2 regions of the Arthrobacter sp. Cr_A7 genome follow, and region 2 is predicted to be linked to the other one. Evidence: riboswitches for the same ligand, from Rfam matches in the RefSeq annotation. Region 2 holds a riboswitch; the other holds the start of a gene.
The links. A riboswitch is a leader RNA that binds a small molecule or an ion and turns the genes downstream of it on or off. The one in region 2 is predicted to bind S-adenosylmethionine.
Positions count from the first base shown of each region.

Region 1: another riboswitch for S-adenosylmethionine. It lies ahead of P2Q66_RS08700 (DUF1737 domain-containing protein); the one in region 2 lies ahead of P2Q66_RS16580 (cobalamin-independent methionine synthase II family protein).

Region 1 is NZ_JARHXQ010000141.1:6,088-12,646, forward strand. Features, by position in the region: gene opgC (OpgC domain-containing protein) at 1-2,235, opposite strand, end outside; SAM riboswitch class IV at 2,557-2,672, shown strand; gene P2Q66_RS08700 (DUF1737 domain-containing protein) at 2,686-2,964, shown strand; gene P2Q66_RS08705 (rhodanese-like domain-containing protein) at 2,961-3,371, shown strand; gene P2Q66_RS08710 (O-succinylhomoserine sulfhydrylase) at 3,372-4,580, shown strand; gene P2Q66_RS08715 (DUF1905 domain-containing protein) at 4,577-4,894, opposite strand; gene P2Q66_RS08720 (HNH endonuclease signature motif containing protein) at 5,036-6,559, shown strand, end outside.
Region 2 is NZ_JARHXQ010000280.1:12,058-18,616, reverse strand. Features, by position in the region: partial or broken gene P2Q66_RS16585 (uracil-DNA glycosylase) at 1-456, opposite strand, end outside; gene P2Q66_RS16580 (cobalamin-independent methionine synthase II family protein) at 674-1,879, opposite strand; SAM riboswitch class I at 1,893-1,997, opposite strand; gene P2Q66_RS16575 (M14 family zinc carboxypeptidase) at 2,211-3,272, shown strand; gene P2Q66_RS16570 (adenylosuccinate synthase) at 3,532-4,821, shown strand; gene P2Q66_RS16565 (YegP family protein) at 5,131-5,481, shown strand; gene P2Q66_RS16560 (sigma-70 family RNA polymerase sigma factor) at 5,777-6,328, shown strand; gene P2Q66_RS16555 (hypothetical protein) at 6,325-6,559, shown strand, end outside.

The sequences.
Region 1 (6,559 bases), on a different contig from region 2:
CATGATGAACACGTAGAGGGTGGCGCGGCCCAGCGGAATCAGGAACCATCCGAGCGTGCGCTGCACGGGTTTCCAGTACGCGGTGAGGAAGGCGTAGGCCGCCACCACCAGGACCAGGACGTTGAGCAGCCGTCCCGGCGCAAGGTACGTCCGGGAGAACAGCAGATCATAGAGCGACCGGTACAGGGTGTCCGGGATGATGGCGAGGCGGGTGTCAAAGCCGTTGGCCAGGTAGGGGTTGCCCCAGGAGAGGAACGCAAACAGCAGTGCGACGGCGGTGCACGCGGCCACCACCCAGAGCCTCGCCGAGAGCCAGGCAACGATGCTGCGCCGGTGGTACCCCGCCACCAGTCCGATCACGAACAGCACCTGCCATACGAGCAGCGGGAACGAGTCCTCGAACTGCGACGGCAGGAGCCGGAAGCGGGTCAGCGAGCCTACGGCGTAAACCGCCAGGGCAGCGGCCAGCACCCAGACGGCTTTGCCGCGGTTGAGCGCCGCGAGGATCAGCGGGCTGACCAGAAGCAGCACCACGTAAAGTCCCATCACGTTGAACTGCCACGGGCCAAATTGCAGCAGCAGGATGGCAGGGAGCACCTGTGGCGGCACCGGAAACTGGAACAGGGACTCCATGCCCGCGTAGAGGTCATAGGTGCGCCCGGCGCCGTCGTGCCCCGCGCCGCCGGTTCCCTGGTCCACGAAGGTGGTCAGGGCGTCGGTCCGGAAGATCGGCAGCAGTGAGGCCAGGAAGACGCCGATGAGGACTATCAGTGCGGTCAGGTAGAGCTTGCCCGCCCTCCGCGAGGTGAGGTCCACCACCGTTCCGAAGTCGTCCTTGGCCCTGGGTCCGTACACCATGCCCACCACCAGGCCGGAGAACAGGACGAACAACTCGGCGCCCGAGACGAACCCCACCGCTTCCTGCGTGAGCAACTGGAACAGCGAGGTCATGCCCAGGTGGTTGACCACAACAAAAACAATGGCCAGGCCGCGCAGCATATCCACCCGGGAATCCCTGCTGGACGGGTCTGAGTATCCCCACGCCGTTGCGGCATTGACCCGGCGGGGAATCTGCCACAGGGCAACCAGGAGGATGAGGAGCGCCGCACCCACTGTCCACGCAGCCGCCCCGGTGAGGGTGTTTGCCCGCACGAACGCACTGCCGGAGCTGACCTCGGTGACGGGGCCGGTGACGATGGGGGACGCTTCAAGCCTGCCCAAGGCGGCCTTGGCGATGCCCGGGTTTCCGGTGAGCAGCCAGTCGATGCTTGCCACTCCGGTGTCCCGGGTACTGGTCCGCTCGTCCCACATCACCGCCCCCGTCATGCGGAACCCGGCATCAGTGGCCGTCCCCACCACCTGGTCCCACCAGCTCGTTTTGATGTCCGCTTCCGGGGCTCCACCGGAAGCCGGGCTGTAAAACGCGGCGGTCTGCAGGAGGAACGGCTTGTCGCGCCCCTCCGAATAGGTGGCGTAGAAGTTTTCCCCGCCGGAGGCCGTCAGCATCTCCTGCAGCTCCCCCGCGCGGGGGACGGTATTGACCGCCGCACCGCCGGCTGTGTCGTCGTGATAGGCCGTCAGGCCCACCCAATCCACCGCATCGTCCCCGGGATAGTAGGGGGCGTAGGCTGCATCTGCGCCGTCCCACTGGCCGTCACCGTTGGTGTCAAGCAGCGCGAACCCTTCACTTCCCTGCGCAGGCGCGTTCCGGTTCCGGCCGAACGGATAGTCCGTGCCCAGGTAGGGTTCCCAGACCATCACCGTGCCGCCGTCAGCCTCCCGGAACGCCGCCGTCACGGCCTGGAACGCTGCGCGGTAGGCAGCGGGCTGCTGTCCCCATTCAACCCAGCTTGCGTTCATGTCCGGGGCAAACCGGATCAGCAACTGGCCCTTGAAGGTGGAAGCAAGCTCCCGCACCTCGCCGGCGAAGGCTTTCGCGGCCGCGCCGTCAATCTGATCCAGCGGCACCGTCGGTTTCACCGTGAGCATCGCGTGGGCGCCCTGCAGCGAGGACTGCTCCAGGAAGCCCTCAATGTCGTCCTGCTCGGATGGACGGTAGGGAAAGGTGATGTCATGGCCAAAAACGGCCGGTGACGCACCCAAGCGGCCCGCAAAATCGGCGGCGGTATCCTCGCCCCATTCAAGGACTGCGCCCAGCAGCGGCTTCCCCTCTTCCGGAAAGCTCCGTGCGGCCTGCGCGGTCCCGGCGGGGAGCACTACGGCGATGAGGGCCATCAGCACCACGGCGAGGAGTGCCAGGGTTTTCCGGTGGAGGGGCACGGTGGATGACCCGGCGCGGACTCGAGGCACGGCTGTACGCATGCTGATGGGACCCCCTGCTGATGACCTGGTGACGGGGCGATGCCCCACGTGAACTCTATCCGGACGCAGGCCTGGCGGACGGTAAGGAACGCCCGCCCACCTGCGGCGATACCGCCGTCGGACGTCCCCTTGCTGAGGTGCGCATCGTCGCCCACCACGGCCCGGACCGTTCAGTTACGGAACATGACGACGGCGGCGGTGCGGCTCCGCGTGCCAGATGTTACGTTTTTGGGGAGTAATGAGTACCGGCGCCAAGCCCTGACTGGCCGGTCGGCAACCCTCCCTTTCGCGGCGGGGTGCCTCAGGTGAATACTCGGCATATCGACCGATTCGAGCTGCAAGCGTGAGAGAAGGAGATCCGTCGTGTCTGACGCACCTGCCCCTGAAGAAAAGCTGTCCTACCGCCTTATCAGCGGCCCGGACGACCGCGCATTCTGCGAGCGGATCTCAACCGCGCTGGCCGAGGGCTATGTCCTGCACGGCAGCCCGGCAGCAACGTTCAACGGCAGCAGCGTCATCGTTGCCCAGGCCCTGGTCCTGCCGGCGGCCATCGCTTCGGCTGATGCCGCCGTCGCCACTGCTGTTGACAACCTGGAGTCAGGCACCGAGGACCTCGAGTTCGACGGCGAGGGCCACGCATGAGCTACGCAGGAGACCTGACGCCTGAGGAGGCCTGGGCCAAGCTGGAGCAGGGCGCCATCCTGGTGGATGTGCGCACCGAGGGCGAATGGGCCCACATCGGCATTCCGGACACCAAGGCCACTGACAATGATCCCCTGTTCATCCAGTGGACGTTCCCGGGCGGCATTCCCAACCCCGATTTCATCAAAGACCTGAGCCAGCAGGCGCCGGAGGACAACGGGACCGAGCTGCTGTTCATCTGCCGCTCCGGCCAGCGCTCCATCTCCGCGGCCATCGCCGCCACCCAGGCCGGTTTCACCTCGTACAACGTCCTGGAGGGCTTCGAGGGTGAGCCGGACCGCTACGGCGAACGCACCGTCAACGGCTGGAAGAACCGCGGCCTGCCGACCAACCTGGGAAAGAACTAAGTGACCTTCAATAACGACGCCGCCGGCTGGAGCCCTGACACCCAGGCCGTCCGCGGCGGGCTGGACCGCACCAACTTCCAGGAAACCAGCGAGGCCGTGTTCCTGAATTCGGGCTTCGTGTACGAATCCGCTGCCGCCGCCGAGCGGGCATTCACTGGTGAGGACGAGCGCTTCGTCTACTCCCGGTACGGCAACCCTTCGGTGGCCACGTTCCAGGAGCGGCTCCGCCTGCTCGAGGGCACCGAGGCGTGCTTTGCGACGGCGTCGGGCATGTCCGCCGTCTTTACTGCCCTCGGCGCGTTGCTGGCTGCCGGCGACCGCGTTGTTGCCGCCCGTTCGCTGTTCGGGTCCTGCTTCGTGATTTTGAACGAAATCCTGCCCCGCTGGGGCGTGGAGACGGTCTTCGTGGACGGGCCGGACCTGGAGCAGTGGCGTGAGGCCCTGTCCCAGCCCACCACCGCCGTCTTCTTCGAATCGCCGTCCAACCCGATGCAGGAGATCGTGGACATCGCCGCGGTCAGCGAACTCGCGCACGCCGCGGGTGCCACCGTCGTCGTCGACAATGTCTTTGCCACTCCCCTGCTGCAGCGCTGCGGCCAGCTCGGAGCCGACGTTATCGTCTACTCCGGCACCAAACATATTGACGGCCAGGGCAGGGTGCTGGGCGGCGCCATCCTGGGCACCAAGGAATTCATCGACGGACCCGTCAAGCAGCTGATGCGCCACACCGGCCCGTCGCTGTCCGCGTTCAACGCGTGGGTCCTCACCAAGGGCCTGGAGACCATGGCCCTGCGCGTCAACCACTCTTCCGCAACCGCCCTGCGCCTCGCCGAGTGGCTGGAGCAGCAGCCCGCCGTGAGCTGGGTGAAGTACCCGCTCCTGAAGTCCCACCCGCAGTACGAGCTTGCGGCCAAGCAGATGCGCGCCGGCGGTACGGTGCTCACTTTGGAGCTTGCTCCGTCCGGCGGCCGCTCGGGCAAGGAAGCCGCTTTTGCGCTGCTGGACGGGCTGCGCATCATCGACATCTCCAACAACCTTGGCGATTCCAAGTCCCTGATTACGCATCCTGCCACCACCACGCACCGTGCCATGGGGCCCGAAGGCCGTGCCGCCATCGGCCTGAGCGACGGCGTGGTGCGGCTGTCCGTGGGGCTTGAGGACGCCGATGACCTGATCCGGGACCTGGAACAGGCCCTCAAACAGATCTAGGTCTGTGGAGCACGGTCCGGCTGGAAGTCCAGCCGGACTTCCACGGTGTCCCCGGTGCCGATCCCGGCTTTGTCCCTGACGGTCTTCTTGACCGGCAGGAGATAGGTGCCGCGTTTGGTGTCGGGGAACAGCGAGGTCTGCCAGGAGTGGCCTCCGATGTCGGCTGTCACCTTTACCGCTCCGAAGGCCCTGCTGCTGGCAGCGGTCCGCTCCTTGATGTCATCCGCCACGTCCGCAGGCAGGGTGACGAAATGCCAGCCCGCTTCGCCGGGATTGAGCCATACCTCGGCGTGGAATTCGTACGACGGCGTCACGCGCCTGAGTATGCCACGTCGCTTTGGCGGTGCGCTACGACCGGCGGCCCTGCCAGCTAACGGCCAGACACCGGTTACCCTGACCACCGGGCTGGATGGGCTGCCCCATGCTTTGTCAGACCCCCCTGTCATAGTTTTCCTATGGCAAGCAGGGCGGCATTGGAAGCGTTGGAGGTCCTTGAGGCGTCCCTTGCTGAGCTGGGTGCTGTGCTGCGTGGGACCGGTCAGGGTTTTGATCCGTTGCGGGAGCAGGCTGATCGGAGCCTGGACGGGCTCGCCGGGGTCGCCCGGCTCGAGGCCGGGACAGCTGCGTTGAAGGTGCATCTGGCCGCAGGGTATGCAGAAGCGGCCAAGGCTGTGGCGTCCCGGGCCATGGTGCCGTGCGGGGCGATGGCGCAGGAAGCGTCGATGGTCGCCGAAGTCGCCGGTGTGCTGACTATTGGTGCGCGGGCTGCCGGTGTGCTGCTGAACGAGTCCCAGGTGCTGGCCAATGTTTTGCCGTTGACCTTGGCGGGGTTGCAGGACGGTAGCCTGTCGTGGGCTCACGCGAAGGTGGTGGTCGAGGAAACCGCCACCCTGGATCGGGCCGGGGCCGCCGCGTTGGAGGCGCATTTCCTGGGCCCGGACGCACCCAATCCGGCCACCGCGCCCGTGCCGGGGGAGTTGGTGCCGCACCGGTTCCGGCACAAGGCCCGGACCTGGCGGGAACGCCACCACCCCGAATCCCTTGAAAAGCGGCATGCCAGGAGTGTTGCGGAGCGGCGGGTGGAGCACCGTCCGGACATGGACGGGATGGCCTGGTTCCACGCATACCTCCCGGCGGACACCGCGTCGGCGATGTGGAACCGCACTACCGCCCTCGCCCGGGGCCTGCAGGGCCCGGACGAGTCCCGCACCCTGCCCCAGCTCTGCGCCGACATCTTCGCCGCCGCCGTCCTCAGCAACGGACAGAACGGGCGCAACGGGCAGACCATGCAGGATTCCGGCGGTATGGTGGCGGAGGTCCGCGCCCCGCACGCGGAGGTCCTGGTTACGGTGCCGGTGTTCTCGCTTATGGGGCTGACGGATGAACCGGCCATGCTCGACGGCCACGGACCGATCCCGGCGTCGATGGCGCGGAAGCTGGTCGCGGACGGGGCTGGCTCGTTTTACCGGGTGCTGGTGGACCCGCGGGACGGGGCGCCGCTGGAAATCGGGCGCACCAGCTACCGGGTAACCAAAGCGATCCGGCGGTGGCTGCGGATGCGAGACGGGAAGTGCCCCTTCCCGGGCTGCAGCAACAACTCGTTGGACAACGAAGCAGACCATTTGTTGGCGTGGCATCACGGCGGGACCACCGGAATATCCAACCTGGGCCAGCCCTGCCGCAAACACCACCGCCTCAGGCACACCAGCGGCTGGACACCCACCCCGGCCACGAAACACGAACCACCCGGCTGGATCTCACCCTCAGGCCGTCGCTATAAGAGCGAACACCAGGACTGGGAACCGCCCCAATGGCCGGAAGGGTTCTGGCCCGAAGGGTTCTGGCCGGAAGGCTTCTGGCCCGAAGGGGGCGACGACCTGCAGGGTGGCATGCCTCAGCCGCGGGTTCCGCAGGACTTGCCGGTCAAAGATCTTCCCCCGCTCGGGAATCTGATGTATCCGGCCCCTCCACCAGAGGAA
Region 2 (6,559 bases):
CAGGTTGGCCAGGCGGTTGGCTTCGGTGCCGTGGGCCACGATCACCGAGGCGCGCGGGACCAGCGCCAGGAACTTCAGCAGCGGCTTGAGGCCGGCCTGGATCTGGTCCGGGGTGAACTTCCCGTTGACCTCGCCCGGGACGTGCCAGGGGTGCACGTTCCAGGGCATGACGAACTCGGGGCGAAGGCCCAGCTTCCACTGGATGCCGAGCATCCGGGTAGCGGCGTCCTGGTCTCCCGGGGTGATGAAGCCGGACTCGTCGGCCCCTCCGATGTTCGAGAACAGGCTGATAATGCGGCATTCGTCCACGTCATGCATGGGGTCGACGTAGGGCACTACCGTGCCGGGCCGGGTCTCCTGCAGGGAATCGCACAGTTCATTGACGGCGGCAACATTGGGTTCGTAACGGCGGCTCAGGAGCTGCTCATGGAAAGATTCGGGGGCCAGGGCTGTCATGTAGTGCTGGATCTCCTGCGGGGATTGGCGGTGCTGCCGCCGGCGGATATGGGCGCACGAAGGCGCCACACATGAGCGGCGGTTGAGATGGGGTGGACCGATTCCGGGTCGGCCTGTTCCAGTTTAGCAAGCCCGGAGAAACGAAACGCCGGTCCCCTGCATCCAATACTGTGGAGCAGGGAACCGGCGGTCCTGGCTGGCGGAGAAGGGGCGGCTGTTACCAGAGCCGCTTGGTTGCCCGGCGGGCGCCTTCTCCCAGTGCTTCAAGCTTGGCGACGGCGATCTGGGGGTGGACGCGCCCGCCCAGGCCGCAGTCCGTGGACGCAATGACGTTCTCGCGGCCAACTACCTCGGCGAAACGGACAATGCGGTCTGCCACGAGGTCCGGGTGCTCCACCACGTTGGTGGCGTGCGAGACGATGCCGGGGATGATGACCTTGCCCTCGGGGAGCTTCGTGTCCTCCCACACCCGCCACTCGTGTTCGTGGCGGACATTGGCGGCCTCAAAGGAGTACCCGCCGGCGTTGATCTGCAGCATTGTGTCCACCAGGTCCGCGAACGGGAGGTCGGTGGTGTGGGGGCCGTGCCAGGAGCCCCAGCAGAGGTGGAAGCGCACCTGCTCCTCGGGAAGGCCGCGGAGGGCGTAGTTCAGCGCTTCCACCCGGATCTGCGTGAATTTGAGGTAGTCCTCAACGGTGGGTTCCGGACTGATCTGGTCCCAGTTCTCAGCGATGGAGGGGTCATCGATCTGCAGCGTGAGGCCGGCGTCCACGATGGCCTTGTACTCCTCGCGGAGTACGTCCGCGCAGGCGTAGATGTACTCCTCCTCCGTGGCGTAGTACTCGTTGGTGATCCGTGATGCGCTGCCGGGGGAGAGCGCTGCCACGAATCCTTCCTTCAATCCGGTTGCGGCAAGGCCGGCCTTGAGGTTGGCGATGTCCGAGGCCACCGCCTCCTGGCCCGTGTACACCAGCGGTCCCGTGACCTTCGGGAACGGCTTGGCGCCGCCGGTGAAGATGCCGCTGGTGGGATCGTTGTAGGCCTCGGCAAAAAGGACGCGGTCGCGGCGGTGGATGAATCCCGTCAGCTGGACGTTGCCGGGGGTGGATTCCTTCGGCTCAACGGCCCATGTGGCGTCATTGTCCAGTTCCAGGCCGCCCATCCGGGCAAATGAGTAGGACCACCATGCGCCGTAGTCCACAGCGGCGGACATCGCGTGGCCGTACTCGCCGTCGTTCGGAATATCGATGCCCAGGCTTTGCTGACGCTGGACCAGGTCCACAACGGAAGCGGTGAGGAGTTCGTTGTATCCCTCCACGTCGGCCGGGTTTTCCTCGCGCGCCGCGTTGGCGGCGATAAGCTCGGGCGTGCGCGGCAAGGAACCTGCGTGGGTAACGCGGATGTGGTCGGTATTCAGGGACATGCTGGATTTTTCCTTTCCATCGGTCCTGGCAGTAGCACCTTCTGCGGGCAGGACGTCCTGCCCTGACGGGTTGCTGCGGCGTCATTGAGCCAGGTCTCTTGGCCGCTCCGGATGGTTCACCCTCACTTAAATCCAGCAATGCGGGCGGGGGCAAATTCGCTTCGCCATATGTCGCGCCGCGTTGACAGCTTTCGATTCGTAATAACTGGGTGCGGATAACCGTCATGTCCATTGACAGGTTTTGTCCAGCTTGGTTGGCTGATGTCACAGCCGGCAATGGGGGACATAGCGGGCTGGACGCACCTAATGCACTCGAAAGAGGTAACGCACCGTGAGAAAAACCCTGGCAACTTTCAGGACCCTGGCCGCCGGAGCCCTTGCTCTTGCCGTCGTGGCAGGACCCGCACCGCTCGCCCAGGCAGTAGGTGAAGGCCCTAACTACGACGGCAACGGCCAAATCACCACCTCGAAGCTGGCTACGTATGACCAGATGGTTTCCTTCCTGAAGGACCAGGACGCCCGACAGTCCGCCATGGAGCTCGAGGTCATCGGCCAGACCGTCAAGGGGCGCGACATCCACCTGGTGAAGTACATCTCGGACCCGGCCAAACCCACCATCCTGTACCTCACGCAGCAGCACGGCAATGAGCAGCTCACCACCGAGGGCGCCCTGGAATTCGTCAAGCACCTCGGGACGGGCAAGTCGGAGGCCATCCTGGACGGTGTGAACATCCTGATCGTTCCCATGCTCAACGCCGATGGCGCCATGGGGGACGTGAACTTCCCGCTGGATGACTACCTGGCCAAGGGCGACCGGAACATGACCCGCTACAACGCCGAGGAAGTGGACCTCAACCGCGACCACGTAGACAAGGTCCAGCCGGAAACCCAGGCGCTGCACAACAATGTGATGCGCCAGCACAAGATCGACTACATGATCGACCTGCACCACCAGGGCACACGCAGCGAACGCGACGGAAAGCTGGTCTCGGGGTCCATCCTGTACCCAACCACACCCAACGCCGATCCTGCCGTGGTGGAAAAGTCCAAGCAGCTGGGCGCCGTGGTGTTCAACAACGTCGATTCCACCGGCTGGGGCCACCTGGGCAAGTATGTGGGTGGCAGCGCCGAAACCATCAGCCGCAATGGGATTGCCGTTGAGTACAGCATCGCAACCTTGCTCTTCGAAATGCGTGGCATGTCCGACCACTATGCGGACGGCGTCGCCCTGGGCCTGCGCAGCAACGGTTACCTGATCCAGCAGACCGTGACCACGCTGACTGCAACCGCGGCAGCAATTGCGGATGGCTCCATCGCCGACGCCGACACCTCCTTCTGGGACAGCCTTGCCACCCAGACGTCCCGGCCGGGCGAGGAAGCCGACGGCGAGTAACCATAACGCCCACCCGCCGCGGTCCTTGCCTGCAGGAGTCCTTTACCCTGCAAGAAGGACCGCGGCGGCCCAACGAGTGGACAAAGTCGCTCATCGGCTAAACTTGGGTGGTAAGAGCCCCGGAACTCTTGCATCGCTGCCCCGTCCCGCGGACCAGCGACGGCCGGTCCATTCGGGGCATTCTCATGAACGGCGCCGCACCGGGCAAGCCACCTCCATGGCCGGGCCCGGGCAGCCCGAACGAATGGGGGAGGATCCCATGCCAGCAATTGTGATCGTAGGAGCCCAGTGGGGCGACGAAGGAAAAGGCAAGGCCACTGACCTTCTGGGCGGCCGCGTTGACTACGTCGTCAAGCCCAACGGCGGCAACAACGCCGGGCACACCGTCGTCGTAGGCGGTGAAAAGTACGAACTCAAGCTGCTGCCGGCAGGCATTCTCAGCCCCAACGCGGTTCCCATTATCGGCAACGGCTGCGTGGTGAACCTCGAAGCGCTCTTCCAGGAAATCGAAGGACTGCAGGCCCGCGGCGCAGACACCTCCAAGCTCCGGGTTTCCGCGAACGCCCACCTCGTGGCCCCGTACCACCAGGTCCTGGACAAGGTGACCGAGCGGTTCCTGGGAAGCCGAGCCATCGGAACCACCGGACGCGGCATCGGCCCGGCTTACATGGATAAAGTGGCCCGGCTGGGCATCCGCGTGCAGGACGTCTTTGACGAGTCCATCCTCCGCCAGAAGGTGGAGGGCTCCCTGCGCCAGAAGAACGAGCTGCTGGTGAAGGTCTACAACCGCCGCAGCGTCCTGGTGGAGGAAATCGTGGAGTACTTCCTCTCCTTCGCCGAGCGGCTCCGTCCGCTGGTCATCGACAGCACCCTGGTCCTGAACACGGCGCTCGATGAGGGCAAGGTGGTCCTGATGGAAGGCGGCCAGGCAACCTTCCTGGACGTGGACCACGGGACCTACCCGTTCGTCACCTCCTCCAACCCCACTGCCGGCGGCGCCTCGGTGGGTTCCGGCATCGGCCCAACCCGCATTTCCCGCTCCATCGGCATCATCAAGGCGTACACCACACGCGTGGGCGCCGGTCCGTTCCCCACCGAGCTTTTCGACGAGATGGGCATGTACCTGCAGAAGACCGGCGGGGAATTCGGCGTCAACACCGGGCGCCCGCGCCGCTGCGGCTGGTACGACGCCGTCCTGGCCCGCCATGCATCCAGGGTCAACGGCTTCACGGACTACTTCGTCACCAAGCTGGACGTCCTCACCGGCATCGAGCAGATCCCCGTGTGCGTGGCCTACGACGTGGACGGCGTGCGCCATGACGAGATGCCCATGACGCAGACCGAGTTCCACCACGCCAAGCCCATCTTCGAATACTTCGAAGGCTGGACCGAGGACATCACGGGTGCCCGCACCCTTGCTGACCTGCCCGAGAACGCCCGCAACTACGTGCTGGCCCTGGAAAAGCTGTCCGGCACGCGGTTCTCCGCCATCGGCGTGGGCCCGGACCGTGACCAGACCATCGTGGTGAACGACCTTATCAACGACTGACGTGTGGGCCCACGCCCGCAGGGTTCCCTGGCCGAGCTTGCGAGGCTAGGGAGTGGGTGGGGACGACGACGGCGGGTCACCCGAGTGGGTGGCCCGCCGTTTGTCTTCCCAAAAGTATGGCAATTTACATAGGGTTAACCCGGCTGGTCTTGTGAGGCTGCGTCATTGGACGACAGACTTATCAACACCACGTGATGCAATCACCAATTCGTTCGACCAAACCCGCGGGAACATGCGCAGCACCGCGCACAGACCAGCTGGTGACAAGGATGTCGCCGGGCAGGATCCCGCAGACCGGAAGGATTTCTTATGGCCGGAAAGTTCGAAGCTTTTGTCGATTCAGATTCGTTTTTCAGGTTCCGGCTTCTGGCCCCCGATGGCACGGTGATGGCGGTGTCCGGGCCTTTTGAGGACAAGTCCGCACTCGCCGCCGGGATCGCCGCCGTCCGTGAATGCGCAGGTACCGGTCTGGTCACCGATCTTTGCCCTGCCGGGGCAGTAACCAGGAGCTCCGCCGCGGCTCCCGCTGTTGCTCCAATGAGGCCCCAGGCCGACTGCGATGACCAGCGCGTCCCCGCCAGGGTGCACGCTTTTACGATCGCCAAGGAACCGCGCCGGCAGGGGAGTGCACCGCGCTGGATCCCGGCCGCGGCCCGCTGAACCTCCTCCAAAAAGTTTTGGAAAGTTTTTTCAGGAACGCGTAACCCTTTCGCCGTCGTCAGCGATTACCCCTATGTAGCGCCGGTCTGGAACTTGTCCCCCATCACGTTCCAGACCGGCTCTTTCATTGATCCGGTGGCAGGGGCAGCTGCCTCATGCCGGAACCGGTGACGCCCGTGGCGGTCCCGGCGCAGTGGTTACCGAGGGGTAAAGTAATGCGGGGAAAAGCCGTTCCACCCCCGTGGAAGGCCTTCCCGGGCAAACAACCCCCTCTTTGACTGAAAGCACTACGTCCGTGACCGATGCACTGACCGACGAGGCTTTGCGGGACGAATCCCGCCAGGCTGACGTGTTCAGCCTCGTCTACCGGACGTATGCATCACAGGTTCTGGGCTATCTCACAGCCCGGGGAGTCGAGGATCCGGAGGCGGCAATGCAGGAGGTGTTCCTCTCCGTCCTGCCCCGGCTGGGCACTGTGCACGGCGGCGCCGCAGGACTTCGCACATTCATTTTTTCTGTAGCCCACGCCCGTATGGTCGATGACCACCGCCGGCAGAACCGCACCCCCGCAAAACTGCCGTTCGAGCCCGAACTGGACCAGCGGGAAGACTCATCGGCCGAAGACGTGGCGCTGGAGCGCATCTCCCCGCAGGAGGTCCTCCGGCTGCTGGACGGACTTCCCGGTGACCAGCGGGAAGTGCTGTCGCTTCGCCTGGTGGCCGGGCTCACCGTTGAGCAGGCGGCCGAGGCCATGGGCAAAACGGCGGGGGCCGTGAAGCAGCTTCAGCGGCGCGCGCTCCTCAAGCTGCGGGAGCTGTCCGGCGTGAAGGAGTACCTCACACCATGACGCGCTCCCCGGACAGCCTGCACCACCTGGTGGATGACATGCTCAGTGACGCCGGCCAGGCCGGCGATTCCGATCTCCGTAGCATCCTCCTTTCACTCGGATCTTTGGCGTCCCTTCCCGTGCCCGCTCCCTCCGGCCCGCTTGCCCGGTTGATGGCGGGTTCCGCGACGAAGGCCGTGGAACCTGCCGCAGCGGGCTTGGACGTGCTGAAGGATGTCCAGGATGCTGCCG